Spartinivicinus poritis: one gene and its partner. The protein of the gene in region 1 interacts with the protein of each later gene in a pairwise test. Links are inferred from orthologs where the notes say so. Each region holds a gene or a part of one and is shown on either strand. Other genes may lie near its edges.

Evidence for each region.
Region 2: the proteins of ORQ98_RS14230 (region 1) and acpP interact in binary tests that used the Escherichia coli proteins (3 or more experiments, as listed by UniProt). The link is inferred for Spartinivicinus poritis from one-to-one orthologs.

The regions. Positions count from the first base shown.
Region 1 is NZ_JAPMOU010000017.1:48,892-64,754, forward strand. Bases 7,281-10,223 are described here. They hold ORQ98_RS14230 (alpha/beta fold hydrolase), read left to right. Parts: upstream 7,281-8,273; coding sequence 8,274-9,173; downstream 9,174-10,223. Other genes in these bases: bioF (8-amino-7-oxononanoate synthase), read left to right, coding at 7,281-8,263; bioC (malonyl-ACP O-methyltransferase BioC), read left to right, coding at 9,173-10,066; bioD (dethiobiotin synthase), read left to right, coding at 10,059-10,223. In the rest of the region: ORQ98_RS14195 (methyl-accepting chemotaxis protein), read right to left, coding at 128-2,152; modC (molybdenum ABC transporter ATP-binding protein), read right to left, coding at 2,213-3,313; modB (molybdate ABC transporter permease subunit), read right to left, coding at 3,300-4,007; modA (molybdate ABC transporter substrate-binding protein), read right to left, coding at 4,062-4,829; ORQ98_RS14215 (ComF family protein), read right to left, coding at 4,987-5,445; biotin synthase BioB, read left to right, coding at 5,987-7,057; more of bioF, read left to right, coding at 7,073-7,280; more of bioD, read left to right, coding at 10,224-10,736; ORQ98_RS14245 (hypothetical protein), read left to right, coding at 10,860-11,096; ORQ98_RS14250 (putative metalloprotease CJM1_0395 family protein), read left to right, coding at 11,193-12,161; ORQ98_RS14255 (phenylacyl-CoA dehydrogenase), read left to right, coding at 12,467-14,275; ORQ98_RS14260 (hypothetical protein), read right to left, coding at 14,421-14,666; ORQ98_RS14265 (acyloxyacyl hydrolase), read right to left, coding at 14,748-15,344; ORQ98_RS14270 (acyl-CoA dehydrogenase C-terminal domain-containing protein), read left to right, coding at 15,537-15,863. UniProt on the Escherichia coli protein: The physiological role of BioH is to remove the methyl group introduced by BioC when the pimeloyl moiety is complete. It allows to synthesize pimeloyl-ACP via the fatty acid synthetic pathway through the hydrolysis of the ester bonds of pimeloyl-ACP esters.
Region 2 is NZ_JAPMOU010000012.1:105,570-121,436, forward strand. What follows is about bases 12,151-15,097. They hold acpP (acyl carrier protein), read left to right. Parts: upstream 12,151-13,480; coding sequence 13,481-13,714; downstream 13,715-15,097. Other genes in these bases: fabD (ACP S-malonyltransferase), read left to right, coding at 12,151-12,529; fabG (3-oxoacyl-ACP reductase FabG), read left to right, coding at 12,589-13,335; fabF (beta-ketoacyl-ACP synthase II), read left to right, coding at 14,196-15,097. Also shown: ORQ98_RS11585 (Trm112 family protein), read left to right, coding at 108-293; kdsB (3-deoxy-manno-octulosonate cytidylyltransferase), read left to right, coding at 333-1,112; ORQ98_RS11595 (low molecular weight protein-tyrosine-phosphatase), read left to right, coding at 1,105-1,581; murB (UDP-N-acetylmuramate dehydrogenase), read left to right, coding at 1,581-2,591; rne (ribonuclease E), read right to left, coding at 2,697-5,441; 23S rRNA pseudouridine(955/2504/2580) synthase RluC, read left to right, coding at 6,094-7,035; ORQ98_RS11615 (HAD-IA family hydrolase), read left to right, coding at 7,058-7,756; signal peptide peptidase SppA, read left to right, coding at 7,779-8,756; ORQ98_RS11625 (Maf family protein), read right to left, coding at 8,829-9,419; ORQ98_RS11630 (YceD family protein), read left to right, coding at 9,547-10,080; rpmF (50S ribosomal protein L32), read left to right, coding at 10,091-10,273; phosphate acyltransferase PlsX, read left to right, coding at 10,277-11,302; more of fabD, read left to right, coding at 11,585-12,150; more of fabF, read left to right, coding at 15,098-15,434; pabC (aminodeoxychorismate lyase), read left to right, coding at 15,730-15,867. UniProt on the Escherichia coli protein: Carrier of the growing fatty acid chain in fatty acid biosynthesis.

The DNA of each region.
Region 1 (15,863 bases):
AAGGACTATTGGTTAGCCAACAACTGTAAATGTAGCGATAACAACACTAGTTGACTTAAAAGTGTTTGCTGTAAATCACCGAGTGATGAGTTTCAGCGGCACTTTTATATAATAAATCTACTGCAAGTTATACCTTAAACCGCTTAACTTGCTCATCAAGTTGGCTGGCTTTATCCAGTAGCTGAGTTGTCGCTTGGGCATTATTTTGAGTTTGGTCAGTAGCGAGCTGAATGAGCTGAGAAACTTCTTCAATGGTGGATGCTATTTCATGAATAACATTGGACTGCTGTTCTGTTGCTGTAGCAATGGATATAATCATACTGGCAACATCATTGACATGGTCAACCACTTCCTTAATTGACTGGCCAGTAGCTTGGGCATTTTCAGTACCTTGCTCGACTAGCTTGATGCCATTTGCCATCAATTTAACAGCCTCACTGGTTTCTAGTTGAATGGATTGGATGGATTGGGTAATTTCTTCTGTGGAAGTACTGGTACGCTGAGCCAACTGTCTTACTTCATCGGCTACTACAGCAAAGCCACGACCTTGCTCTCCTGCCCGAGCGGCTTCAATTGCTGCATTAAGTGCTAATAAACCAGTTTGCTCGGCAATAGCACTAATCACTTCAGTAACACGACCAATTTCTTCACTTCTGGCATTTAAGTTTTCCACCGCCCGATTACTGCTTAATACCGACTGTTGAATTTCGTTGATAGTGGCAATAGTTGCAGTAAGTTTCTCCCCACCTTCATTGGCAATATTGGCAGAATCTTGGGCATGGTGTGATGCTTCTGCTGTATTTTGAGCAATTTGGTTGGCCGAAGTAGATAGCTGGTCGACAGCACTGGCAATAGTGGTTATTTTTTCATTTTGATGAAGCATGGAATCAACAATCTGTTTATTGGCACTGGTTAATTGAGCTGTGCCTTGGTTGACGTCCTGAGTTGTACTATTCATTTGCTCAACTAATTGACGCAGTTGCTTAGCCATTTGATTAATAGAGTTTGTTAGACGGCCTATTTCATCTTTTGTGTGGACGGGTAAAAGCTTTCCAGAAAGATTACCTTCGGCAATTTCACTTGCTTTACGGTTTAATGGTTTTAATACGTTTACTAACTGCTTGCTTAGCACTAAGCCAATCAGAATACTGACTATTAATACTGCTATGCTTGCTGTGATTACTGTAAGACTGATTTCTTCAATGGCTTTACCTAATAAATTGGAGTCTTGCTGGGTTAATTGATTTTGCTGTTGGATTATTGCATTAACTGCCTCAGTTATTTGTTCTACTCTTGGTACTGCCTCTGTGGCCATTAAATGGTTAGCTTTATTCCAGTCTTTTGCCTTACGTCGTTTGATAATTTCTTCTGGTAGGGGTGCAAACATTTGTCGCATTTCTAGGTAGAGCTTCCAGATGCGCGACTCAGTGTCTGTAAATAAGTAGGTCATTTCCTTGAGCTGCTCTAACCTTACCTGGTTTTTCTTCCAGTTTTCCTGATATTTTTCAGCAAAATCATTATCACTGGTAATCACAAAGTCTCTTATGCTTGAAATACTATTACTCAAAGAGCTGTGGCTATCAGCAAATAATTTCAGTAAATGTTTGCGCTTGGGAGTCGCAATTTGTTGGTCTTCTTCGTCAATTAAAATGCTGAGCTGGTCTAAAGCAGTTTCGGCAAAAGGCCCGGCATCATTGAGTAACAACGTAATGGCTGGAATATTTTCTTCAGTATGACTGATAGCTTCTATTTTATCCTGCCATTGCTGCAGCTCTGTCATAAGTGGATTAAGTTGGCTTAAGTGGTCGTTTAGCTGTTGATCTTGCTGGTTGGGTTGATTTGATAATTGGCTAAGCTGCTGTTGTGATTGCTGAATTGCTTGCCAGGCAGATGCTCGTCTTTTCTTAAAGTGCTCTGCTTTATCAGACTGGCTACCTAGAATTAAATAACCTCTCAAAGAAGCAATTGAAGCATTTAAGCCGTTAAGCAGCTCTTTACTCGCATTAACTGTTGCAAAACGGTGCTCAATCAGGCTGCTCTTAGCCTGGTTGATTTGGGTTGTGCGCTGTAATGTTAAAACAGTCGTGACTGCTATTAGCGCAATAATAATACCAAACCCAATTGCCAGTTTTGTGGTGAGAGTGAGTTTCATTGTTGGTTTTCATGTAATCAGCACTTACTACTGCTTCAAGTGTAGATGATAGGCAAAGATTTAAGTAGCAATGGCTCTAGACAGTAGCGCTACACTTTTAATGCTGGCGTAGATAGCTTTGCCTGACTCCAGTTGTAGCTGCTGGCACGACTTACTGGTGATCAGTGATAATATCCGTTGCTGTTTGATGGTTAACTCAATCAAACACAATCCATCAGCAACATTGGTTATTTTGCTGATAGTGCAAGGAATGCTGTTTAATGCGCTGGTGTTATGATTGGGTTGCAGTGCCAGGCTGACATCTTTGGCAGGGATTTCCAGGCGGATACGGTTGCCTGGTTTATAGGGTAGTTGGTGCAGACATACTCTAAACCCGTCCAGGTCAAAAAAAGACAGGTGATGCTGCTGGTCGTGTTCGGTTAAATTTCCTTCTACAACACTCACCATATGGTGTAAATCCAGCCGTTGTTGTGGCAGGTAGTGGCTTAATTGAAAAATATCAATATTGGCTGTGATATTTCCCTCTTCCATTAAAATAACCTGATCTGCCAGCTGATTTACTTCATGAATATCATGACTAATTACCAGCCAGGGAATCGCTATTTGTTGGGCAAGATGGTGCAGGCTGCTCCAGATTTCTCGACGACTGGCCCGATCAAGGGCAGTTGAGGGTTCATCCATTAATATCAGCTGGCAGGCTGCTAACAGGCCTCGGGCTATAGCTACGCGTTGTTGCTGACCACCTGATAACTCATAAGGATAGCGATTAATCAGTTTATCTAAACTTAACAGGCTAATCGCATCATTCAGGCTAAGGTACTGCTGATAGCCATTAAGCCGACGTCTAATTGCAAACTTCAAGTTATCCAATACAGTTAAGTGGGGAAATAGTCGTGCGTCCTGAAATACATAACCTACTCCCCGTTGATAAGCTGGAGTAAATATTTTTTTTTGGCTATCAAGCCAGGTTTGCTCACTTAAGGTAATTTGTCCCGTTGCTTGTTGATTCAACCCAGCGAAAGTTTCAAATAAAGTCGTTTTACCACAGCCAGAAGGGCCAAAAATGGCTGTAATACCCTGGTTGGTAACTTTTCCAGCAGCGCTTAATTGAAACTGATCCTGGTTATTTTGCAGTAAACATTGAACGTTAAAGCTTAACATGGGCCGTTGGAGAGTTAGCAGCTTGATTATTACGTTGCAAGCTGTACAACAGCCATAACAACAGAAATGAAAAGACCAGTAAAATCCCTGCTAGCCAGTGGGCTTGTTGATAATTCAAAGACTCTACATGGTCAAATAACGCGATTGATAATACCTGGGTTTCGCCAGGGATATTACCACCAATCATCAATACCACACCAAACTCACCAACGGTATGAGCAAAAGCCATACTGGTGGCAATTAAGAAGCTGCGTTTGGTCAGGGGAATGATTAGGTTAAAGAATTGATCCCAACGATTGGCCCCCATACTGGAGGCGGCTTGTAATAACTTAATATCCAGCTGGTTAAAGGCAGCCTGTAATGGTTGCACCATAAAGGGTAGAGAATATAACACTGAGCCAATGACTAACCCTTGAAAAGTAAAGGTAAGTGAACTCCCTGTCAGTTGTAACCAAGTATTACCAATAAAGGAGTTGGGTGAAAAGGCAATTAATAAATAAAAACCCAGTACCGTAGGAGGTAAAATTAATGGCATTGCCACGAGTGCTTCAACCATATTACGAAAACGGCTCCGACCATGAGCAAGCCACCAGGCAATACCAGGGCCGATTAGTAATAAAATAATGGTGGTGACTAAAGCTAGCTGCAATGTAAGTTTAATGGCTAGCCAGTCTTGTTCGGTGAGTACATCCATTATAAGTAGTTAATCAGTAAATAAATTGAGTTGCTGCTGAACTATGGTCAGGCTTTAATCGTCGTCGGAGCTGGTACCATAACCATTACGTTGAATAATGTTGTGGCTATCCGAGCTTTTTAGAAATGCAATGAAGTCGACGGCTGCATCATTGGTAATGGCATTTTTTAGTAAAACAGCTTGCTGAACAATTGGCTGGTAATGCTTTTGGGGTACAACCCAATAAGTATTGTTTTTAAGAGTAATCACTTGTGATAGAGCAACCAGCCCTAAGTCAGCATTGCCACTGGCAGTAAATTGATAGGCTTGAGCAATATTGTTACCCATTACCACTTTATATTTTGCTGCTTCCCATAGCTTTAATTTTTTTAAGCTTTGTTCAGCAGCCATGCCATAAGGGGCCAAGTCAGGATTGGCAATACTAATAAAGCGACTATTGGTAATTGCTTGGCCTAAACTACCTTGAGTTAAGTGGAAATTATCTTTGGGGTGCCAGAATACTAATTTACCGTAGGCGTAGGTAAAGCGACTATTAGGTATAATTAAATTTTCTTTATCAAGCAACACTGGGCGGCGCTGATCGGCTGCTAGAAATACATCATAAGGCGCACCATTTTTTATTTGAGTATATAGTAAACCAGTAGCACCAGAACTTACTTTAAAATAGGTCTTTGGGTTATTTTGCTTATAATGGCGAATGAGTTGATGAAGGGTATTTTTAAAGTTAGATGAAACAGCAACAGTTATGTTGTTTTTGTCAGCAAAGGCTTGCTGACAAAATAAAGTCAGGATAAGCGTGAAGAGTCCTTTTATTTTAGTCATGAACTAAGACCTTATACTTCTATTCAAGAGCTGCCCTATTTTACCCTGTAACTAGCCTGTATGTATTTTCCCTGCCTTTTGTAATGTTTACAAAAGTAAGAAGGGTAATGTAATTGGCTGAAGCAATATATGTCAACGTCTTGCCTGAATATTTGCACTAGTTCCATTTTGGTGTTTTTGCTATACACCATATGTCGACTTTTTGCACTCCTGCATCTTTTAGTAATCGACTTACTTCATTAACAGTTGTTCCTGTGGTGACAACATCATCAACTAAGGCAAGGTGGCTTGGTAAAGGTTGGCTTGTTAACTGAAAAGCATGGCGGATATTAGTCTGCCGCTCTTTTGCTGATAAGCCAGTTTGGGCACTGGTTTTTTTATGTCGGCGAATAAGGTGGCGATGCAAAGGTATATTTAGTTGCTTACTTAATTGTTTGGCAATTAATAAGGCTTGATTGAAGCCTCGTTGTAATTCGCGTTTGCGGTGAAGTGGGGTAGGTATGATGAGTTCTGGCCATGGTTCACCAGTGTAAGTGCTAATGAGCTTTTCTCGTAATAAAGTGGTTAATGCCTGACCACAAATCAGCTTACCATTGAATTTATACTGGTGAATCATGTGGTCTATAGGAAAACTGTAACAAAAGGCGGGGATACAGTGATCAAATTTGGGGGGCTGTGAATAACATCGCCCACAAACCATATCTTCTGTTTTAAAAGGCAGTGGCTCCGCACAAAGACGACATGGGTGCGCTATTCGTGGCAACTGCTTAATACAGTCTTGGCATAACCGGTGATATGCATCACATGATGCCTGACATAACCAGCAAGAGTGCGGTAGTGAAAGGTTGTTTTTTATCCATTTGTAAACCTGATTGATCATTTTGGGTTGACAGATAGTCTCTCCTTTATATTATGTCGTCCATACCCTTCGCGAATAACTTTTAGGCTTTGTTGTCGTCGCTTTTCACCCCAGTCACTTAGTTTTACCTAAGCTCCTGGGGGCAAGTCTGCTACTGTATGACTTGCGGTAGCTACTTTAATTTATATAAAAGTGCTACTGGGACTCATCGCTCGACGGCCTTGCCTAAAAGCTCTTCGCTTTGGCTAATTATATTATGAAGACTAACTCATACAGCCGGTGATGTAGGATAACGAAAATGACTGCCACAGCTTCTAACGCCAAACTTATACGTCATGACTGGGGCTATGACGAAGTTAAAATGCTGTTCGATCTGCCATTTAATGATCTGTTGTTTCAGGCGCAAACCATTCATCGGCAATTTTTTGATCCCAATGCAGTGCAAACCAGTACATTGCTATCAATCAAGACTGGTGCATGCCCTGAAGACTGTAAATACTGTCCACAAAGTGGTCATTACAACACAGGTTTAGAAAAAGAAAAGTTACTGGCTGTTGAGCGAGTACTGGAAAAGGCCAAAGAAGCCAAGCAAGGCGGCGCAAGCCGTTTTTGTATGGGCGCTGCCTGGAAGCACCCTCGTGAAAAGGATATGCCCTATGTGCTGGAAATGGTGAAGGGGGTGAAGGCATTAGGCTTAGAAACCTGTATGACTCTGGGCATGTTAAAGAAAGAGCAGGCGGATCAATTAGCAGAAGCTGGGTTGGATTATTACAACCATAACCTAGATACCTCACCTGAGTTCTACGGCAGTATTATTACTACACGTACTTATCAAGACCGTCTGAATACATTGGGCAATGTCCGTGATGCGGGTATTAAAGTTTGTTCTGGCGGCATTATTGGTATGGGTGAAACCTTAACTGACCGCATTGGCCTGCTAGCTCAACTTGCCAACCTGCCTCAACATCCTGAAAGTGTGCCGATTAATATGTTAGTAAAAGTAGAAGGCACACCACTGGAAAATGTCGAAGATTTAGATCCTATTGAATTTATCAAAACCCTTGCTGTGGCTCGGATTATGATGCCTGCTTCCCATGTACGCCTATCGGCAGGGCGAGAGCAAATGTCTGATGAAATGCAGGCACTGGCCTTCTTTGCCGGCGCGAATTCGATATTTTATGGAGAGTGCCTGCTTACCACTGCTAACCCAGAAAAGAATAAAGACTTAATGCTGTTTAAGCGGTTGGGTATCAAACCAGAGCAGCGTATTGAAAAGTCGGATGAAGAACAAACCTCGAATATTTTGCAAGCGATTCAAGACAAGCAAAATAGCGAGATGTTTTACGACGCTGCACAGCCAAATCAGTAAGTAGCTGGTGTATAGATGACAGATTGGAGCCGCCTCACTAGCCGCTTGACCCAACGTCAGCAGCAACAGCTTATTCGTCAGCGAAATACAGTCGAAACGGCTCAAAGTGCAGAAATCATTAGTAATGGTGAAAAGCTGCTGAATTTTTGCAGTAATGACTATTTAGGACTGGCCAACCACCCCCAGGTAATTACTGCATTGCAACAGGCGGCAGTTGAGTATGGGGTAGGTAGTGGAGCCTCACACTTGGTTAGTGGCCACTCAAAGTTACACCATGAGTTGGAAGAAGCATTAGCTGAGTTTACTGGTCGACAGCGAGCACTGCTGTTTTCCACTGGTTATATGGCCAATGTTGGGGTTATTAGCGCCTTAGTTGAAAAAGGCGATGTGGTGCTACAAGACAAGCTTAATCATGCCTCGTTAATTGATGGTGGCTTATTGTCAGGGGCTCGTTTTACTCGTTACCTCCATAATGATCTGGCTAGCTTAACCCAAAAGCTTCAGCAGCATCAGACAGGTCAACAGCTGATCGTTACTGATGGAGTGTTCAGTATGGATGGAGATATTGCCCCGCTTACTGACATTGCAACTGTGGCTAAACAACATAGTGCCTGGTTAATGGTAGATGATGCCCACGGCTTTGGTTGTCTTGGCCCAAATGGAGAAGGCTCAGTCACTGAGGCAGGGCTAGCGGCTGAGGATATCCCCATATTAGTTGGCACCTTTGGTAAAGCGTTAGGCACTAGTGGGGCTTTTGTTGCTGGGGATGAGGTATTAATTGAGTCGCTCATCCAGTTTGCTCGGCCATACATCTACACCACAGCAATGCCCCCTGCTATTGCTGCGGCTACTTTGGCCAGTTTAAAGCTGGTGCAAACTGAAAACTGGCGGCGAGAAAAGTTGCAACGGAACATCAGCCAGTTTCGCTCAGGTGCTAGCCATCTTGGTTTGCAGTTAATGGAGTCAGTTACCGCGATTCAACCAATTGTGGTGGGTGATGCCGAAGCAGCATTAATGCTTAGCCAGCAACTAAAAGCCCAAGGCATATTAGTGACAGCTATTCGCCCACCCACTGTACCAGTGGGAACTTCTCGGCTGAGAATAACCTTATCAGCCAGCCATTCTGAGCAGCAGGTAAATCAGTTGCTGGAGTCGTTAGAGCAAGCCTGCAAACAGTTTAAAACCACTTCCAGCCGGTTGAATTAGCAGTATGTCAGTGAATTATTCAGCATCATATTCCTTAGTATTAATCCCTGGTTGGTCAATGCCTGCAGCTACCCTTGAATCACTTGCTGACTCCTTATCTGCTGAGTGGCCTGTAACGGTTTTAAAGTGGCCTACTGAATTGGAAGTTTGGCAGTACCAAGATCGCTTACTTGATGCGATGGCAGTCCAGTTACCAGAAGGGCCAGTTGTATTGGTGGGCTGGTCATTGGGAGGGCAACTAGCGAGTTTGTTGGCTGGGCTTATAACTAAAGCCAATGGGTATGGGGTAACAGGGTATTCTGAAGCTGCTGTCTGGAACAGCTTTAGCTCTAAAGGCCAAGGATGGCCTTTTAGAGCGGTGGAAGAATGCGCTGTTATTCCATATCAGACACTGAATCTAGCATCATCTACCCTCACCCAGAGGGAGAGGAGGGGGCAAGCGGCCTTAGTTACCTTGGCCAGTAACCCTTGTTTTGTTGCTAACCAAGACTGGCCTTTTGGCATGGCTCAACCAACCTTCAATGCTTTCCAGCAAGGCTTTAATCAATTACCCACTAAAACCCTAAAAGAGTTTTGCTTGTTAGTAGCAAAAGGGGCAGGTAAATGTCGGGCTACAGCAAAACGGCTCCAGCAATTGCAACCTCAGGCAGGTTTGAGCAATGAAGTGCTGGCAGAAGGGCTTAAACTGTTGGCAACTCTCGATACGCGAAATCTGCTTCAGCAGTTAACTTGCCCTCAACTGCATCTATTGGGCGCTAAGGATGCTTTAGTGAACCACCAGTTGGTTGAATGGTTTCAAAAGCAAGAAATACCAGTAGATATGCTTGCTAACTCAGGCCATTACCTAATGGCTGACACAGTCGAGCTGGTCAGTAAAATAAAGCAGTTTGCAATGGGGTGTAATCAGTGATGAAAAGATTGGATACACTCGACTGGTCATGGGATGGACCAAAGCTATTGACTGGTGAATATCACCCTGCAACTCATGAAAGCCAGCATTCAGCTGCTGGTGAACAAGCCATTATTGATAAACAAAAAGTTGCAGCGGCTTTCAGTCAGGCTGCGCCCTGTTATGACAGTGCTGCAAAGCTGCAGCAACAGGTGTTGAAACGGCTAGTTCAGCAACTGCCGGACTTACCAGATAACTCGGTTATTGCTGATCTAGGTTGTGGTACAGGCAAAGGTTTGCAGCAACTAACCCAGCGTTATTCTTCGGGCCAATTATTAGGTTTGGATTTGGCCTATGGTATGTTAGCCCATGCTCGGTCTCATAAACGTATTTCTGCAAATTGGTGCTGTGGGGATGCAGAGCAACTGCCTTTACGAGCAAGCAGCATTGATTTAGTTTTCTCCAGTCTAGCCATTCAGTGGTGTCAGTCTTTCCCTAAGCTGCTAAGCCAGATAGAAAATACCTTAAAGCCAGGTGGTTTTTTTGTATTCAGCACGCTAACTGAAGGTACGCTAACTGAGCTAAACCAAGCCTGGCAACAGATTGATCACTATGTTCATGTTAATACCTATCCTTCCGTTGATTGGCATCTTCAGCAGATTCAGGCCAGTGGTTTTCAAACAGTTGCAGCGATTAATAAGCAGGAAGTGGTTTATGAGCAAAACCTGAAAGTGGTATTGCAAGGGTTAAAAAATATAGGTGCAGGTACTGTCAATGGAAGGCGTCGATCTGGACTAATGAGCCGTGAGCAGTATCAGCAACTAACGAGCCAGTATGAAGCTTTCCGACAGTCTTCGGGTCTACCAGCTACTTATCAAGTTTTCTATTCAATTTTAAAAAAGCCCAATGACTAAACCATTTTTTGTTACTGGTACAGATACTGAAGTAGGCAAAACCCTGATTAGCTGTGGTTTGCTACACAAAGCTCAGCAACAGGGGCTTACCACTATTGGATTAAAGCCTGTGGCCGCTGGATGTACCCAAACGGCTAATGGTTTGCAAAATGAGGATGCGCTTCGGCTACAGCAGTGCTCCACAGTTAAGCTGCCTTATCAGCAGGTCAACCCTATTGCGTTAGAACCACCCATTGCACCACATATAGCGGCGGCTGAAATTAACAAACCCATTCGTGCTGATAGATTAGTTGGTTATTGCCGGGGGGCTTTAATGCAGTCGGCAGACTTTAAGTTAATTGAAGGTGCTGGGGGGTGGCGAGTACCCCTCAATTATCGAGAAACACTAGCCGATGTAGCCAAACAGCTTCATTGCCAAGTGATATTGGTAGTTGGAATGAAGCTAGGCTGTATCAACCATGCCCTATTAACTTATGAAGCCATTATGAGAGATGGTTTAACCGTGGCAGGCTGGGTAGCGAATCAAGTACAGCCTGAGATGTCGCGTTTGGAAGCCAATATCGAAACCCTTCAACAAATGCTGCCAGCACCTTGTCTTGGGGTGGTACCTTATCAAGAGCTGCCTACCGCTGAGAGAGTTAGTGAATACCTAACAGCGCCGAGTTTGTAGCCTTATTTATAACAAGTCCCCTTATTATGAAAAATCCATTTTATCGAGCAGCAGCGGCTTGTGTTTAAATAATCTACAGAGCTACAAGTTTGGTCTATGGAAGTTGATTAGGAGGGCTAACCAATGCAAGTAAACTCTGCTTTTGGTGCAGGTTTAGCAGGTATTCAACGGGGTATGCAAGGGTTGCAGGCATCAGCGGAAACCATTGCAGAGGCTAATGCTCGTGATAGTTTTTCCATGAATAAAATTACGGAAGCTATTGTTGACCTAAAGGTAAACAAACATACCGTTGAAGCGTCAGCCAAAGTAATAAAAGCGGCTGATGAGAATATGGGAACCTTGATTGATACACTGGCGTAATTAGCCATTTCTAACAACTAAAGCTAAAGCTGATTTACAAGCAGCCGAAACAACATTCTATAAAAATGGTCAAACCCTCGTAAGAGGTGAATACAAATGCAGGTAGTTACTCCAGTTTTAATTCCAACGGTGGTAACGCCTTTTTCTCCACCGGGTAAACCTTCGGATGCCATTAGCCGGGCAGAAACCGAGGCCACTACCTTTGCGCCTATTGACCAAACTCCAGAGCTTTCCCCCAAGCGAGAAATTGAACAATCTCCTTCCTCATCTGAAGAACAGGCACGTAACCGTCAGCAAGAAATTGTGCAGGCTCAGCAAGAAAGAGAAGAGCAAAGCTCACAACAGATTCAACAGCAGCCTAATCAACAAATTCAAGAGCAACAGCAACAAGCTCAGGAACAGCAGCAACTTGAGCAACAACAGCAGGCTCAGCAGGAACAACAGGATTTAGCTGTTATTAGAGAACTGGCTCGACGTGACCGTGAAGTCCGTGCTCATGAGCAAGCCCACCAGGCCGTGGGTGGCCGATTTGCGGGAGCGGCTAGCTTTACGTTTCAGCGCGGACCAGATGGTGTTGCCTATGCTATAGGAGGTGAAGTACCGATTGATGCTGGGCCAGTAGCGAATAACCCAGAAGCAACCATCCAAAAAGCACAAACAGTTCGACGAGCAGCATTGGCACCCGCACAACCATCTGCACAGGATCGAGCAGTCGCAGCACAAGCGACTCAGCTAGAGCTGCAGGCGCGACAAGATTTAGCCATCCAACAGCAAGAAGAAGCAGCAATTGCCGAGGCGGAGCGTCAAGCTGATGCAGAGTCAGACGAGGTAACTGCAGAAACCACTACAGCAGAGGCTTCAGAAACAACGCAAAATACCGAAGAGGCTCAAGCAACGGTTCAGGCTCAACCTGCAGGTGCTGAAGAAACAACCACAGTACAAGCTGAAATAGCAGAGCCACAAACTGAGCTGAATCGTCGAAACCTTACTGTCTATAATGATTTTGTTGAGCTGGCCAGAAGCAGCCAACAGACAAGCCAAACCCCCATTGATTTAATTGCATAATACTCCCAAGGCTTAATTATCCTTTGGTTAGCCTAAAACCTCTTTCCCTATTCATAGTCATAATGTGAAGACTGGTTTTTAAAAGTACCTGTTTTGTCTTCTATGTGGCTTACTAGTCAATAAAAACACTAGGTTAGAAAAACAATCATGCTTGACAATAGACAAAACTGAACTTATGTTTTAAACAATTGTTTGATTTTATGGGATTTCGATCACTGAGCCTAATTCAGAGAAGTGATCACTAAGAAAGCTAAACTATCAATATATCCAGGGTATAACGAGAATAATATTGAGGTGCGTTGACGATGCCAGAGTATAAAGCCCCCTTACGAGATATTCGGTTTGTACGCGATGAAGTGCTGTCTTACCCAGAGCACTACGCGACTTTACCAGGCTGTGAGGAAGCCACCCCAGATATGGTCAATGCCATATTGGAAGAAGGCGCTAAATTTTGTGAACAGGTATTGGCACCTCTAAACCAGGTGGGTGATCAGGAAGGCTGCCAGTTAAATGATGGTGAGGTGAAGACCCCAACTGGCTTTAAAGAAGCCTATCAACAATATGTTGAAGGTGGCTGGCCTTCATTAGCTCATGAGCCTGAGTATGGTGGCCAAGGACTGCCAGAATCGCTAGGACTAGTGATGAGTGAGCTAATTGGCGAGTCCAACTGGTCCTGGGGTATGTATCCTGGCTTGAGCCATGGAGCGATGAACACCTTAGCTGCCCACGGTACAGAAGAACAAAAACAGTTGTATTTGACCAAACTGATTTCAGGTGAGTGGACAGGCACCATGTGTCTTACGGAGCCACACTGTGGAACTGATTTAGGTTTGCTTAGAACCAAAGCTGAACCTCAAGCCGACGGTAGCTATAAAATTTCAGGCACCAAAATATTTATTTCTGCTGGTGAGCATGATATGGCAGACAATATTGTGCATATCGTATTGGCAAGACTGCCAGATGCGCCAAGCGGCACTAAGGGTATTTCGTTATTTATTGTGCCGAAGTTCGTAACTAATGAGCAAGGTGAGCTTGGCGATCGTAATGAAGTCAGTTGTGGATCACTCGAGCACAAAATGGGCATTCACGGCAATGCTACTTGTGTAATGAACTTTGATAGTGCCACAGGTTATTTAATTGGGCCGCCTAATAAAGGCTTAAACTGCATGTTTACGTTTATGAATACGGCGCGACTAGGTACTGGCTTACAGGGATTAGCCCATACCGAAGTGGCCTATCAGGGTGCACTGGCTTACGCCAATGAGCGACTACAAATGCGTTCATTAACGGGGCCGAAATCACCAGATAAGCCAGCTGATCCAATTATTGTACACCCCGACGTACGACGGATGTTACTTACCATTAAGTCATTCGCTGAAGGTAACCGGGCGCTGGCTTATTATGCCGCGAAATTAGTGGATATAGCGAAACAGGCTGAAAGTGAGGAAGAACGGGAAGAAGCAGATCAGCTGTTGTCTTTCTTAACCCCTATAGCCAAAGCCTTTATGACAGAAGTGGGTTTTGAGGCAGCTAACCACGGGATGCAGGTGTTTGGTGGGCATGGTTATATCAGTGAGTGGGGCATGGAGCAGAATGTCCGCGACTGTCGTATAGCATTAATGTATGAAGGCACAACAGGTATTCAAGCACTGGATTTATTAGGCCGCAAAGTGCTGATGACACAAGGTGAGTCGTTAAAACGTTTTACCAAAATAGTGCATAAATTCTGTAAAGCTAATGAAGAAAATGAGGCTATAAAAGAGTTTGTTGATCCATTAGTGGCACTTAATAAAGAGTGGGGTGAGCTAACCATGAAAATTGGTATGGCCGCCATGCAAAATAGAGATGAAGTAGGGGCCGCAGCCTATGATTACTTAATGTATTCTGGTTACGCTTGCTTAGCTTATTTCTGGGCAGAAATGGCAAAAGTGGCCAGTGAAAAACTGGCGGCGGGTACCACGGAAGAAAGCTTTTACCAAGGCAAACTGAAAACTGCACAGTTTTATTTCCAGCGGATTTTACCTCGCACACTAATGCATAAAGCTACTATATTGTCAGGTGCTGATAACATAATGGCAATAGAAACATCAGAGTTTGGAGAAGTATTAATGTAATTACTTCTAATAGTAAGAGTTGTTTATTTGTAAAGTTGAAAATTGATAAATCACTAAAAGTGATTCGTCAAAGGGTTAGAAGGTATTAGCAGCGATGATTTGCCCGTAGGTCACTACGGGCTTTTTTTATTATGTCCGTTAAAAACTAACCTTCATCAAGTATTGCAAATGTAGCAAAGGTAGCGATTAATAATAAGCAAACAATCGCGGGTAGTGAGTTTATTTGAGTGAGAAAGCCGCCCAGTATCAACCAGTAAATAGTGAGTCGTTGTTTTTTATTTTGGTAAGCATTGGTAAATAACCGACGATAGAAGTGTTTGGCGTCAGGCTTTTTATTATGCATCCAGCCGGGAAGGAGCTTGGAGCATAGCCACTGAAAAATAAACTTCATAATTACTGCAGCAGTGTTTGAGAGAGGCTTCTGGCTATAGTTGATAGTTAGATAGAAAAAAATAGGTTTATTAGTAGGCATCTAAAACCAGAAACTGAGGTGTATCTGCTGAAAATCAATTCCGTCATTATCACTGGCAATACCTGCATTCGAATAATGAATATAGCGATAGCCTAGCTCAAACTGTTGCTGGCTGCCAATTTGCAGCCCTAAACCAATACGGTCTTCAAATTGAAAGTTGCTGCCAAGGTCTACGGCAGAAGTGGCTTTTGCTACGATGCGTGAATGGGTTAACAAGGTTGCACCTACCCCGATTTCGACGTAGGGAGTGAGGGTGTTCCATAGAGGCTGCCTAGGCTTAATTCTAAATACTGGGCTGAAAGAAATACCGGTAGTAGACCCATTACCTTCATCAGACAGGTTATCCTGATGGTTTAGTTGGTTTTCCCAGTAAAACAGGCTTAAGTCATAGTAACCAGAAAGCAACCAACTGGACTCTTTTAACCAGTCTTGCTGCCAGTCCCAAAGAAATGAAACCCGATAGCTATCCATATCTGCGTTTGAGTTGGTTTCTGGCCCGGAACCAATAGTCATGCCATCAATAAAGTTATTAGCAGCACAATAGCTGTAACTGAAATAACTTAAGATAAAAATACTCAAAAATTTTATAGGCATCATATTGTGTCCTTACATCTGGTTTATTCCATTATGGGATTGACAGTTAATTATAGAGTTAAATTAGTGATTTACCTTTAGAAAGAATATCAATGAGCCAAAAACTGATTAGTCAAATTATGGTGTAACAGGCAGGTTATGTTTGATTTATTATTGATATATCCTGATTAGAAAAACAAACGGAGGGCCACAGTCATGGCTGAGTATCAAGCACCAATCACAGATATGCAATTTGTGCTGTATGACGTTTTTAAAGCAGATCAACTGTGGTCTCAATGGGAGTCACTAGCAGAGTTGGTTGAGCGTGAAACTGCCGATGCCATTTTAGAAGAAGCAGGAAAATTAGCCACAAATTTATTGGCACCAATCAACCGGTCTGGTGATGAAGAAGGTGTAAAGTGGGATGAAGGAAAAGTAACAACACCTTCAGGTTTTAAAGAAGCTCATCGTACTTATGCAGAGGGTGGTTGGGTTGGCTTAACAGGTAATCCAGAATACGGTGGTATGGGTATGCCAAAAATG
Region 2 (15,867 bases), on another replicon or contig:
ACCACTGGAGTTTGCTGGTGGCTGCTAAGCTGCCCGAAAGCTTTTGGCAGCAGCTAAAAGAGAAGGTTAAACAAGTACAATCAAAAAGGTTAACCATAAAGAATATGTTGGATAAAAAACTGCTAGAAATTCTCGCCTGCCCTTTATGTAAAGGGGAGTTAAAGTATGACCAAGAGCATCAGGAGTTGATTTGCCGTCATGATGCTTTGGCTTATCCAATCCGGGATGGGATTCCAGTTATGCTTGAACAGGAAGCACGCACTTTAACAACAGACGAAAGATTAAATAAGTAATTCAATCACTTATCTTATACTATTGAAGCTATTTCTCTTATGAAATTCACCGTTGTCATACCTGCTCGTTATGCGTCAACCCGACTACCAGGTAAGCCATTACTGCTGATTGGTGGTAAGCCAATGATTCAGCATGTATATCAACAAGCATTACAAAGTCAGGCTACACGGGTAGTCGTCGCTACAGACCATCAAGGAATTGCTGAGGCAGTACAATCCTTTGGTGGTGAAGTTTGTCTAACTGCAGCCAATCATCCTTCAGGTACTGACCGGGTAGAAGAAGTGGCTAGAAAATTGGCTTTGGCTGATGATGAAGTGGTGGTGAACATTCAGGGGGATGAACCACTGATTCCTCCTTCAGTGATTAATCAAGTGGCTGGTTTGCTTGGCTCACAACCCAAATGCGAAATGGCCACGCTAATTGAGCCAATTGCTGAAGTTGATGACTTGTTCAATCCGAATGTTGTGAAAGTGGTATTAAATGCCCGAGGGGAAGCCAGTTACTTTAGTCGTGCGCCAATGCCTTGGAGCCGGGAGCAATTCAATTTAGCAAAGCCACCTAACCAGTTACCCTCAGGCCCTTTTTATCGGCATATTGGTATTTATGGTTATCGGGTGGGGCTGTTACATCGTTATGTTAACTGGCCTGTGGCGCCAACTGAGCAACTGGAGTGTTTGGAGCAGCTGCGGGCTCTATGGCAGGGCGTCAAAATAGCTGTGGCACAGGCAGTTGAGGTGCCACCTATTGGTGTTGATACGGAACAGGATCTAGCTAAGGTGCGGCAGCTGGTAGAAGAGGGAAATTCAAATAATGATTAGTGTGATGTTTGTATGCCTAGGCAATATCTGTCGATCACCGACAGCTCATGGCATATTTCAGCAGATGGTTGTAGATGGTGGGTTGGCTGACCGAATTCAAGTCGCCTCATCAGGTACCTCAGCTTATCATATTGGTGAGCCACCTGATGGCCGGTCTCAGCAGGCTGCTAAGCTGCGAGGCTATGACCTTAGCTGGATCCGGGCACAGCAAGTCACTCTTGATGATCTTGAGGCGTATGATTACATTCTGGCTATGGATAAAAGTAATTTATCCGCTTTAAAACAGCTGGCCCCAGTTAATCACCATAATAAACTAAAGCTATTTATGAGCTTTGCTCAGCAACAGAGCGAAATGGAAGTACCAGACCCTTACTATGGTGGAGCAAATGGCTTTGCCCAGGTGCTGGATTTAGTGGAAATGGCTGCACAAGGGTTGTTGCAGCAAATTAAGCAGGAACATCAGTTGTAATGTCTTTATCAGTAAAGCGCCAGGTCGCTCTGCAGTCTCATCATACGCTGGGATGTCCTGCCACGACAGAGTACTGGGTTGAAGTACGTTCGCTCAGTGAGCTGACCAAAGCGGTTCGATATGCGAAATCCAACCAATTAATGCTGCTTCCTTTAGGAGGGGGTAGTAATGTGGTGTTTACTCAACACTTTGATGGGCTGATCGTCAAAATAGCCATACTGGGCAAACAGGTTGGAGTTCAACAAAATGGTCAAGTGATTGTAGAAGCGGGTGCTGGTGAAAACTGGCATCAGTTTGTGTGTTGGACGCTTCAGCAAGGATTATCAGGCCTGGAAAACCTTTCATTGATTCCTGGCACAGTAGGGGCGGCTCCTATTCAAAATATTGGGGCTTATGGAGTTGAGTTAAAAGAAGTGATGGAATGCCTCTGGGCATTTAACCGGGAAACAGAAGAAGTTAAGCAGTTTTCTGTTGATGAGTGTCAATTTGGCTATCGAGAGAGTATTTTTAAGCAGCCAGATTCTCCCTGGATTATTGCTAAGGTTGCTTTTAGGCTAAATACTGAGTTTCAGCCAAAACTGCATTATCATCCATTGAGTCAGCTACTCGCTGATAAACCAGTAACACCCGAGCTAGTCAGTGATACTGTGTGCCATGTTCGTGCTAGCAAACTACCAGATCCTTTAGTACTGGGTAACGCAGGCAGTTTTTTTAAAAACCCAGTTATCTCCCAAACACAACTTCAGGCAATTCTTCAGTCTTACCCAGAAGTGCCCCACTATCCAGCAGCTAATGACCAGGTAAAACTGGCAGCTGGCTGGTTGATTGAACAGTGTAATTTCAAAGGCCAGTATCGAGGTGATGTGGGAGTGCACGATAAGCAGGCGCTAGTGATTGTTAATAAGGGAGCGGCTACAGGCAATGAAGTGATGGCGCTTGCCAGTCAGATTGTTGAAAAAGTAAGTGAACAATTTGGAGTTGAGTTGGAGGTAGAGCCAAGAGTGTACTGAGTTAGCGTTAGGCAGCTCCTTTAGTAGCTTTTCCAATTAAAAAACCAAATCAGGAGGGCACGCCCTCCTGATTTGGTTTTAGCTTGAAGGTTTAGTCAAATAGAATCAGCTTGCTTCCTCTGAGTTGACAGTAGACTGCTGAGTATCTTGTCCTTTACTTTTGTCAGCGGCAGTTTCAGTCTTGGCAGGCTTTGCTTCAGCTTCACTGGGTGCTTTGATCTCAGTGACCAAAGATGTTGTAAAGTTAACCTGGGCTTCTGGCTCTGCTTTAGTGGGCTTTACTTCTTCTCCAGTTGCTTCTGGTTTAAAAGTAACAGCGACAGACTCTTGAGTAGATGGCTCAGGCTGCTTCTTGCCAGTCGTTTGCTTTGCCTGCTGACGACGTGCTTCTCTTGGATCATTTAACGCTCGACGTCTCCGGCGTCTTTGGGGAGTGTTTGCTGCTTCGGCAGACTGGCTTTCACTAGGCTGCTCTGTTGGCTCAGCAACAGTCGCTGGCTGTGGCTTTTCTTCTTTTACATCAGTTGGCTCTGGTTGCTTTTGTGGTTCAGCGTTAGCTTTTTGCTCGGAGCTAGCTTCAGTAGCTGGTAACGACTGTTTTTCTGTAACAGCAGGTTGTTGTGACTCAGTAGGTGTAGGACTGTGAGCTTCAGTCTCAACTACTTTGGGTGCAGTGGGCTGTTGTGCCTCAGCTGGAGTTTGTGTGGGCTGAGCTTCAGAGGTTGTCTCAGTTACCTGTGAGTTGTCATTGTACTCACGTCCTCGCTGTGAAGGGCGATTGCTACGACGCTTGTTGGGTGAGCCGTTTCTAGGGCGACGCTTTGGTGTGTCACTTTCAACAGCCTGTGTTTGTGCCGCAGCATTTTCCTGGCGGCCTTTGTTGGTGGTTGGCTGCGCCTTGTCTTCATAGCGAGGGTTTGAGCGACGAGAGGGGCGCTCTTTTTTGTAACCTGTCTCTTCAGTGAGTTCTTGGTTACTTTCTCGGCTAGGTTTGTTGTCGTAGTCACGGCCTCGGCTAGGCTTATTCTCATAGTCAGAGCGGCTTCGACGACCTGCTGGGCGTTCACTAGAGCGCTCGGAACGAGGCTTTTGCTGTTGACGCTGCTGCTGTGGCCGCGATTGGCTGTAGCTGCGCTGCTCCTTAGCCTCTGGTGGAGGGGCTACTTTAGTTTCTTCTGGGCTAAAAATGCCAGATAAAGAGCTGACAATAGACTTAAATAAACTTGGCTTAGCGGGTACTGGCGCAGGCTCAGTTGGCTCAATGTTTTTAACTGCTGCTTCTGGCTTAGGTGTGTTGCGAACAGTTGAAAGCTCAACATCTACTGGCTCTAGATCGCTGACAATCTCGTAGCTGCTTTCAGTTGTTTGAGTTTGTAAATGATCCTCTCTGAGGCGCTGCACTTCAAAGTGAGGTGTGTCTAAGTTTGGATTAGGAATCACAACCACACGAATTCCATAGCGCTGCTCAATATCAGTAATTAATGAGCGCTTCTCATTCAGTAAGAAAGCGGCAATAGTGATAGGTACCTGAGTGCGGATTTCGGAGGTGCGTTCTTTTTGCGCCTCTTCTTCAACCACGCGCAGGATTGATAATGACAGTGAGCCAACATCACGGATAGATCCCTGACCGTTACAGCGTGGGCAGACAACCCCGCTGGTTTCTCCTAAGGAGGGTCTTAGTCGCTGGCGGGACATTTCCATTAAACCAAAGCGAGAAATTCGACTGATTTGTACCCGTGCACGATCCACTTGTAAAAGTTCCCGCATACGGTTTTCTACTTCCCGCTGATTACGGATAGGGCCCATATCGATAAAGTCAATCACCACCAGGCCGCCGATATCTCTTAGTCTTAGCTGGCGAGCAATTTCCTCTGCGGCTTCAAGGTTGGTTTGTAATGCTGTTTCTTCAATATCACCACCACGAGTTGCCCGAGCAGAGTTAATATCAATAGATACTAATGCTTCAGTTGGATCTATTACAATCGAACCGCCTGAAGGTAGCTTCACTTCCCGCTGGAAGGCAGTTTCAATCTGGCTTTCAATTTGAAAGCGATTAAATAGAGGAGTGCTGTCATTATAGGGTTTGATTCGATTTTGATACTGAGGGATCACCTGCTGCACAAACTTGAGTGCTTCTTGATGAACGGCATCATCATCAATCAATACTTCACCAATATCCTGGCGCAGATAGTCGCGGATAGCACGAATGATAACATTGCTTTCCTGGAAGACTAAAAAGGGAGCGGGTTGTTGAGCTGACGCCTCTTTGATTGATTGCCAGATTCTCAGTAGGTAATTCAGATCCCACTGTAGTTCTTCATGAGTACGGCCTAAGCCAGCAGTTCTAATGATAACCCCCATTTCTGGTGGAATTTCTAGCTTGCTTTTGGCTTCTCTTAGTTCAGCGCGTTCTTCGCCTTCAATCCGCCTTGAAATGCCACCAGCACGTGGGTTATTTGGCATAAGTACCAAGTAACGACCTGCCAGGCTGACTAAGGTAGTTAACGCTGCACCTTTGTTACCGCGCTCTTCTTTATCAACTTGAATAATGATCTCCTGACCTTCAGAAACAACATCTTTGATGTTGAGGCGGCCAGGACCTTGAGGTGAGTTAACAAAGTACTCTCTGGCAATTTCTTTGAGAGGGAGGAAACCATGGCGTTCAGCGCCAAAATCAACAAACGCTGCTTCCAGGCTGGGCTCGATACGGGTTATTTTTCCTTTGTATATATTGGCTTTTTTTTGTTCTCTTGAACCAGACTCAATATCTAAATCATATAACCGCTGACCATCAACAAGGGCAACTCTAAGCTCTTCCTGCTGAGTTGCGTTGATTAACATTCTCTTCATAGAGTTTTGTAGTACCTGTTTATTAATTGAATGCTGACTAACTCAATAGATCAGGCACCACCTATCATTTTGTTGTGTAGGCGCTATTACCGCTGCTTGTCACTCTTCCTTCTATGATTGGTTGTCAGGTTAGCTTCAGGGTTACGAGTAATCACTGTATTAAACGTTGTAACGACCTGGCTTTGCTGCTTTTACCAAGCGACCCTTTCATGTCGGGCTTAATCACCTGTGCGGAGTTTTTGCAAGTTTGGCAACATAGGTTGTTAAGGTTGCTGGTCGTTCTCTCTGCATGCTAACGACAATTTATCTCCACACTTACACAGAATCTGATATGGTGCTTCTATTGATTAGTAGCATATTTATTATACACACCTCTAATAAAGTGAAATTACGTGGTGTGTATGCCCTAATCTTAATAATTTCAATTACTTATTTATGCTTTTAGCCAGTTGCACTCTAAAAATAAGCTAAATGCAATTGACGTCTGCAACTGGTTACTATGGTCTTAAATCTTGAGTGATTGCCATAACGCTTAACCAGTGACCTAATTATAGCAGGGGCCAAATATATCAGTAATTTATAAGTGCTTCAATTAATACAAAAAATGCTAAACTAGCGCTCTTATTATTGGTTAGCCCTCCAAGAGTTGTACGTGAACCTTAATCAAACCGTCCAATATTTAACTATTGATGCTGAACAAGCAGGCCAGAGACTGGATAACTGGTTAACGACTCGCCTAAAAGGTGTTCCTAAGAGCAAAATTTACCGCATTATTCGTAAAGGGGAAGTGCGGGTAAATAAAGCGCGAGTCAAACCTGAGTATCGTGTGTTGGCAGGCGATATAGTACGAGTTCCACCCATTCGTGTTAGCCAAGCTGCACCTGTAGTACAGCCTCATCAAAAGGTGTTAAAAGAGTTAGAGCAGTCGATTTTATATGAGGATAACCAGTTTTTGGTGCTGAATAAGCCATCAGGGCTCGCTGTTCATGGAGGCAGTGGCATTAGCTATGGTGTTATTGAAGGGCTAAGAATGCTACGTCCTGATTGTAAGGGACTAGAGCTAGTACACCGGTTAGATCGAGATACTTCTGGCTGCTTGCTGGTTGCTAAACGGCGTAGTATGTTGCGTTATCTTCATGAGATTATTCGTCTGGGTAATATTGATAAGATTTATCACACAGTTGTATTAGGTCGCTGGCCAAAGCGTCGTCAGCAGATAGCAGCACCTTTAAGGAAAAATGAGCCAAGAGCTGGAGAGCGAGTAGTAAAGGTCGATCCACAGGGTAAGCAGGCTTTAACAGAGTTTGCAGTATTGCAATATTACTCTGAGGTAACCTTGGTTCAAGCAAAGCCTATTACAGGGCGCACTCATCAAATTAGAGTGCATACACAGTACGCGGGTCACCCGATTGTGGGCGACGAGAAATATGGTGATTTCGCTATGAACCGCCAACTAAAAGCAGTAGGCTTCAACCGATTGTGCCTGCATGCAGCTCAATTATCTTTCGACTTACCTGATGGCACGCCATTTTATATTGAAGCACCGTTGCCTGAGTCAATTTTGCAACCGCTTACGCAACTGAAGTCAAAATAGCTGCAATTTGTTAGGAGCCTTAATGGATATATCGTTGTGCCAAGGTGATTTACCTGCCAGAGCAAAAGCTAAGCACTATTCATTAATTGTATTTGACTGGGATGGTACGCTGGTTAATTCAATCAGTCGTATTGTTCATAGTTTGAGGGCGGCGGCGGAAGCAAGTCAACTGCCTGTATTAGCTGAAGAGGCTTACGAAGATGTGATTGGGCTTGGTATGCCTGAAGCCACTATGAAGTTGTATCCAGAGCATATTAATAGCCATGAGCAATTTCGAAATCAATATCGAGAGTCCTATTTAATGGGGGAGGCTAAGCCAGCTCCGCTGTACTCTGGTGTTGAGCAAGGATTGACAGTGTTGAAGCAAGCTGGCTATCGGTTAGCGGTTGCTACGGGAAAAAGTCGTCGCGGCTTGAATCGAATGCTGAGCCAGCGAGAGTGGCATGACTTGTTTGAAGTGACTCGTTGTGCAGATGAAACCCGCTCTAAACCGGATCCACTCATGCTAAGAGAAATTCTAGATGAAACTCAGCTAGCAGCAGATCAGGTATTGATGGTAGGTGACTCAGAATATGATGTGGCGATGGCAGCTGCAATCAATATTGATCGAGTAGCCGTTACCTATGGAGTTCACGCTAAACAGCGTTTATTGGATCATTCACCAATAAAGTGTGTTGATCAATTTCAAGAGCTGGTAAACTGGCTGGTGGACATTAAGTAGTCATATTGGAGCTTTGTTTGGAATGAGTGGAGAGAACCTTAATATACCACCAGAAAAAGATCGGCAGTGGTTATTAATTGAAAATCTGGTGGGTGGAATCCTAGTTGAGCAGCGTCGCTCACGACGTTGGGGGATTTTCTTTAAGCTGCTGACTTTCTTTTATTTATTTTTATTTCTAGTTTATGTCATTGCCATGGCTGCCAATATGAATATCAGTAAGGCAGCAAAGGGAAGTGAATATACGGCAGTTATCAATGTGAATGGTGTGATTGCAGCTGATGAGCAGGCCAGTGCAGACAATATAGTGACTGGGCTACGTGCTGCGTTTGAAGATAAAGGCACTAAAGCGATTGTGCTGCGTATTAACAGCCCAGGTGGTAGCCCAGTACAGTCTGGCTATGTCTATGATGAGATTAAGCGGCTACGTGAATTGCATCCTGAAAAGAAAGTGTATGCAGTTATTGCTGATCTAGGAGCGTCAGGTGCTTATTATATCGCTTCTGCAGCAGATGAAATCTATGCTGATAAAGCCAGTTTGGTTGGCTCGATTGGGGTAGTGGCTTCTGGCTTTGGTTTTGTTGAAGCTATTGATAAGGTAGGTGTTACCCGTCGTGTTTATACTGCAGGCCAGCATAAAGGCTTTCTTGATCCATTCCTACCGCCTAAAGACGATGAGACGGAGTTTTGGCAGGATGTGCTTAATACTACTCACCAGCAGTTTATTGATAGTGTGAAAAAAGGGCGAGGTGAGCGCCTTAAAGAGGATCCGAAGCTATTCAGTGGCTTGGTTTGGTCTGGTGAGCAAGCGGTATCGCTTGGCTTGATTGATGGTTTAGGTAGTACCAGCTATGTGGCTAGAGAAATCATTGGTGTTGAAGAGTTAGTTGACTTTACACCTCAGGAAAACCCTCTAGAGCGCTTTGCTAAACAGCTGGGTACCAGTATTGGTGTTGGTATCAGTCAGTCACTTGGCGTTAACAGCACCATTAAGCTGCAATAGCACAAGCAAAAGCTACGTAATAATAGGAAGGCTGATCAGCCTTCCTATTTCCTCTATAGCTACAACGCCTCTTTAAAGCACTTTTACTCCCATCCTTTCTAGCATGTTTACTAGCTTGATCAGTGGAAGTCCAACTAAACTGTTTGGGTCGTCAGTTTCCAGTTTGGAAAATAAAGCAATACCTAGCGACTCACACTTAAAACTACCTGCACAATCGAAAGGTTGGTCGATTTGTAAATACCGATTAATAGCCTGGTCTGTTAGCACCTTGAATATAACTTTGGTTTGTGAGGTTGCATAAAGGTGCTCGTTAGTCTTGCAATTCCAAACGCATAGCCCTGTATAAAAAATAACGGTATTACCACTACTGGCTCTTAGCTGCTGCTGGGCATTTTGAAAGTTACCTGGCTTGCCTAAGAGTTGGTCTTTAAGGCTGGCTACCTGATCAGAGCTGATAATCAAATGACAGGTACCTTCATAATGTTTGGCAACTGCAGCTGCTTTGGCAATGGTCAGGCGCTTTGCTATTTGCTCTGGTAGCTCATTAATCAGCGGCTTTTCATCAATATCAGGTGACCTGCATAGGAAAGCGAGCTGTAGTTTGCTTAATAATGCTTTGCGGTAGGGTGAGCTGGACGCTAGGATTAGTTGAAAATCAGTCATTTGCAGTATTAATAGTTAGCAGCTTAACTTTAGTGACGTTAGATAATAATGCGCATTAGCTGTTTGCACCAGAATCGGCAATAAACCCTTTGACAGCTACCACTACTATGCCTATTATTGCGCGCTTATGTTAGAAGGTCATTTACCCAAAATAGTTGATCCCCGACGACTGGCTAAGCAAAGTGTCAGCTTAAAGGGGCGTTGGCCTGTTGCTGATCTTGAGCAGTTAGCAAATTACCTTACCAATACTGAAGGTGAGGTTGAGGCTGATTTGAATTTTTCTCAAGATGCAGAAGGTCACTTTGTTATTTCTGGGCAGCTGACTGCCCAAGTGCAGATGACCTGCCAGCGTTGCTTAGAGCCTGTCTCACTAAGTGTAACGAGCGATATCCTGCTGGCTGTTGTCTGGAGTGATGAATCCGGCAAGCAATTGCCTGATAATCTGGATCCGATCGTGGTTGCTGATGAACACCTTTCATTAGCCAGGTTGATAGATGAAGAACTTATTCTAAATCTACCAATTGTACCTGCTCACGAGGACCCAGTTTGCCAGCCGCAAATGGAGTGGTTAGACCCTGATGCTGAAGATGACTCAGCAGTATCAGAGCAACCCAAAAACCCATTCGCAGTGTTGGCTTCCTTGAAAAAGTCGAAGACTTAAGGAGCTTTTCATGGCTGTTCAACAAAACCGTAAAACTCGGTCTAAGCGTGGTATGCGTCGTGCACACGATAGCTTGACGAGTGCTGCGTTAACTGTGGATGCTTCCACGGGTGAAACCCATCGTCGTCATCATGTTTCGCCAGATGGCTTTTACCGTGGTCGTAAAGTCGTAGCTAGCAAAGACGACGAGTAATCCTTGACCCAGTTAACGACCATTGCGCTTGACGTAATGGGTGGGGACCTGGGTCCCCGCAGCACTATAGTTGCTGCCGTTCAGTGGTTAAGCCTTCAGCCCAAACGTTCTTGTCAGCTTATCCTAGTGGGTGATCGCACCCTCATTCAACGTCATTTAACAGCCTTTCCTGATCAATCTACTCAATTTGATATTGTTCATGCCCCAGATGTTATTGGAATGGCTGATAAGCCAACCTGGGCATTGCGTGCCAAACCGAAAGCCTCCATGCGCCAGGCAATTGAGCTGGTTGCATCGGGTCAGGCAGATGCCTGTGTGAGTGCAGGTAATACGGGGGCTCTGATGGTGATTGGCCGGTATGTGCTAAAAACACTGCCTGGTATTGATCGGCCGGCAATAGTCAGTCGGTTACCTACTCGGAAGGGGGTAAGCTATCTACTGGATTTGGGAGCCAATGTCGATTGTCATTCAGAGCATCTGTATCAGTTTGCTGTGCTGGCAGCATTATTAGTCAAATGTTTACATAGCGTAGATTCTCCAACTATTGGCTTATTGAATGTAGGTAGTGAAGCGATTAAGGGAAATGAGCAAGTGCGGCTGGCGAGACAGCTGATTGAAAGCAATCCAAAGCTTAACTTTACAGGTTATGTTGAAGGCAACCAGCTGTTTCAGGGGCAGACTTCGGTTGTTGTTTGTGATGGTTTTGTTGGGAATGTGGCATTAAAAACCAGTGAAGGGTTGGCGGAATTTATTTTAGAGTCAATACAGGAAATGGCTGGGCCTTGGTTGCGGAACCCGCTAACCCGCTGGTTTACGAAACGCTTTTTTTACAAGCTACATCAGCAAATTGATCCCAGAATATACAATGGTGCTTGCTTGCTAGGCTTGCAAGGAACTGTGGTAAAAAGCCATGGTCATGCTGATAGTTTAGGTTTTAGCTGGGCAATTGAGCAGGCTTATCAGCAAGCCCAGCTTAAGTTACCTCAAGTGTTGAATGAAGCCCTAGAAGCTTGGCTCGAAATAGACTAAGTCAATACTTTATCAGTAAGTGTATTTTAAGCTTGCTAAGTTGTTAGCAGTGAGTATATCTACAGCACTTGTAGCGTAGTAACATCAGACAGGTGCGGTGTATAGCTGTTATTGGGTTTCAATTTTTTGTCATTACTGGGTTGTTAAATAAAACATAAGCAGTAATTTCACTGTTAAATAAGACACATTGTTTAGATTAATAATTTCTCAGATACTTTTTTGAATATTTCGCTTATAATGGCGGCTTTTTATTGACTGATAAGTCAGAGGATTGCAATTTACATGACGACACAATTTGCCTTTGCATTTCCCGGCCAGGGATCGCAACAAGTAGGTATGCTGTCAGCAATTGCTGCTGAGCAGTCAGTGATTCAGGAAACATTTGCTGAGGCATCTGCTGCGCTTGGCTATGATTTGTGGCAGCTGGTTCAACAAGGACCTGCTGAAGCACTGAATCAAACTGAGCAGACCCAACCAGCAATACTCACCGCTAGTGTGGCTTTATGGCGTTTATGGCAAGCAAAAACGGCAGCTACCCCTGCGCTGATGGCTGGACATAGCTTGGGAGAGTATTCGGCGCTGGTTTGTGCAGAGTCCCTGTCATTAGCTGATGCGGTTAAGCTGGTCAGGCTGAGAGGGCGCTTAATGCAGGAGGCTGTTGCTGAAGGGGAAGGTGCGATGGCTGCAGTGATCGGTCTTGATGATGAGGCAGTAGCAGAGGCATGTACTGAAACAGCTGGGCAGCAAGTAGTAGCACCTGTTAACTATAATTCTCCTGGCCAAGTTGTGATTGCTGGGCATCGTGAAGCTGTTGAACGTGCCATGGTTGTGGCAAAGGACAAAGGCGCTAAAAAAGTGATGCCTTTACCAGTCAGTGTGCCTTCCCACTGTTTGTTAATGAAGCCGGCTGCAGAGAAACTAGCTGAAGCACTAGCCGAAATTGATGTAAGTCAGCCCAAAATACCTGTATTGCAGAATGTGACTGCTGCAACAGCAAATACAGTAGAACAGCTTCGAGATAATTTAGTTAAGCAGTTATATAACCCTGTACTATGGGTAAATACTGTTCAGGCGATTGCTGATGCGGGTGTTGACACTATTTATGAGTGTGGCCCTGGTAAAGTGCTATCTGGCTTAAATAAGCGTATTAATCGTCGTTTAACGGTGGCTTCATTGGAGCAGCTTGAAGCACTTGAAGCGGCAGTGGCTGCGTTAAATGCCAATTAATTAGCTAAGTGCTAATTAATTAGTAGTTAGTTGAACTCATTTGATAATCGAGAGAAACAATGGATTTAACTGGAAAAGTCGCCCTGGTAACTGGGGCAAGCCGGGGTATTGGTCAAGCCATTGCTAAAGCGTTAGCTGAATCAGGCGCTACCGTTGCTGGAACGGCAACTTCTGAAAAAGGTGCTGAGGCTATTACCGCCTATTTAAAAGAGCTGGGTAATGGTGGTCAGGGCTTTGTTTTAGATGTAAGTGATGATGCTTCTGTTGAGCAAAGCTTGAAAAACATTGCTGATACATTGGGTGGTAACCCGTTAGTTGTGGTTAATAATGCCGGTATTACGCGTGACAATATATTAATGCGGATGAAAGCAGACGAGTGGGATTCAGTGATTAACACTAACCTCACTTCGCTGTACCGGGTGAGCAAAGCTTGCTTGAGAGCAATGACAAAAGCTCGTTGGGGGCGCATTATTAACGTCAGCTCTGTGGTAGGCTCCATGGGCAATGCAGGGCAAACTAATTATGCAGCTGCAAAAGCAGGACTTGAAGGGTTTACCCGCTCATTAGCAAGGGAGCTGGGCGCACGTAATATCACAGTGAATGCGGTAGCCCCTGGCTTTATTGATACGGATATGACTCGTGAGCTGCCAGAAGCGCATAAAGAAACATTACTAGGGCAAATTCCACTGACTCGGTTGGGGCAACCAGAGGAAATTGCAGCAGCAGTTAAATTCCTTGCCAGTGAGCCTGCAGGCTACATTACTGGCGAGACTCTCCATGTAAATGGGGGTATGTACATGGGATAATTGATAATTCCCATTGTACTCCCCAAAAGTGCTGCTAGAATACCCGGTAATTTTTGGGGGTGGTGAAACTTGCATTCATCACAAACGTTTTTATACACTTACCTCTGCAGCGAGACTGCATAACTAGATAGGAGCAGAACAAGGTATGAGTACCATTGATGAACGCGTCAAAAAAATCGTTTGCGAACAATTGGGCGTTAAAGAAGAAGAAGTGACAAACGGCGCATCTTTTGTTGACGATCTTGGCGCTGATTCTCTAGACACTGTTGAGCTGGTAATGGCTTTAGAAGAAGAGTTCGAAACCGAGATTCCTGACGAAGAAGCAGAAAAAATTACAACTGTTCAAGAAGCAATTGATTACGTTATTAAGCATCAGTAATTTTATTTGCTTCTCGTTCGTTTAAATAAAAAGCCGTTCATATTCTGAACGGCTTTTTATTTGTGGCTTATTTTTGTTGTGCTTGAAGACAGTGCTATACGCTGTATTTTTGGTAGTACAGCTATTTATAGTGATACGGCAAAGGCTTGTTCCAATTTTGATGTGCGTTTAATAAAATATTGCTCAGCGATTTACGCCTCATAGGGGCTGATCCTTGTCTTTTGGTAGTGGTGTTTAAAAAAACGTTGAAGCCTGTTTCAAGCTAAAATTATCAGTGTATACCCTATGTGTGGTGTTTGGAATTTCATAAAACCGTAGAAATTCCTTAATATTTTTTGCTCGTTTGTCGTAAAACAAGCGGCGTTTAGTTAAACAACTAATTGATTTGTAATTGTGGAAGAAATATCTGCATCAATATCGTTCATTATTGCTGCTTTATATTCTTCGTTGATAGCTAGCTATTTATTTGGGGAGAGCATTAGTGTCTCGCAGACGAGTGGTGATTACCGGTTTAGGGCTTGTGACTCCATTAGGAAATACGGTTTCAGCTACCTGGCAAAAAATACTAGCTGGTCAAAGTGGCATCAGCACTATTGATTTTATGGATGTAGCAAACCTGCCAACGAAGTTTGCAGGTGCCATCAAGGACTTGGATATTACTGAGTATATGCCTGCAAAACAGGCCCGCAAAATAGATATGTTTATTCAGTATGGTTTGGTTGCAGCAATTCAAGCCATAAAAGATGCTGGCTTTGAAGTCTCTGATGCTAATGCAGATCGGATTGGTACGGTGATTGGTTCAGGTATAGGGGGCATCTCCACCATTGAGCAGAATGTGCAGATTCTCAATCAATCTGGGCCGAGACGAATTTCTCCTTTCTTTGTTCCAGCCTCTATTGTCAATATGGCTAGTGGCCAGTTATCCATGATGTATAACCTTCGGGGTCCAAACTATGCCATTAGCACCGCCTGTACCACAGGTACCCACTGTATAGGGTTGGCAGCACGCAATATTGCTTATGACGAAGCTGATATCATGGTGGCTGGCGGAGCTGAAAAAGCCTCAGCAGCAATCGGTATGGCAGGGTTTAGTGCTGCAAGGGCTTTGTCGACTCGTAATGATGATCCAGAAAAAGCCAGTCGCCCTTGGGATAAAGATCGTGATGGTTTTGTCTTGAGTGATGGGGCGGGTGTGTTGGTGCTAGAAGAGTACGAACATGCTAAGCGTCGAGGTGCCACTATTTATGCAGAGCTGACAGGCTTTGGTATGAGCGCCGATGCCTTTCATGTCACTGCACCGCCTGAGGATGGCCGTGGAGCACTCAAAGCGATGAAGAATGCTTTAAAAGATGCCAAACTGCCTCCTGAACAAATTAATTACATTAACGCTCACGGCACTTCTACACCAGCTGGTGATGTGGCAGAGTCTCGAGCAGTTGAGCAGCTGATGGGATCCCATGCGACTGCATTGGCAATGAGCTCTACCAAATCAATGACCGGGCATTTATTGGGCGCTGCAGGAGCTATAGAGGCGGCGTTTACTGCGTTGGCCATTCGTGACCAGGTTGTCCCGCCTACTATCAACCTAGATAACCCGGATCCAGAATGTACGCTTGACTATGTGCCACATGAAGCACGATCGTTGGCGATAGAGTATGCGCTATCAAACTCTTTTGGATTTGGTGGTACGAATGCTTCACTGGTATTTGCCAAAGTCTAACCTCTGGCTCAAGTAAGCTTTTATTGATAATGAGCGTGTTGCAAAAGTACTTCAAATCAAGCCTTTTCTCCCCGTAAGAGTGTCGCGAAAAGGTACTGGAGAATAAATATGGAGTAACAGGGTATTCTTCCACCGCTCTACAAGGCCATCCCTGGCCTTTAGAGCTTTAGCTGTTCCCGGCAGCCGTTCCAGAGCACCCTATCACTCCATATTTCCAAGCTTTAGCAACGAGCTCAAAGGGGTAAAGTGCTAAAAATGACTTTTGCAACACTCTGCAAAAGAGGTAGTAGATAGGTTGGCTGAACAAGGTCGATTAAATAACGGTTGGCTAAATGGTGAGGCAGTTGCTGACTTGCCAGCAACAGATCGAGGGTTGCACTATGGCGATGGTTTGTTTGAAACCATCCGAGTGGATAACAAGCAGCCTATTTGG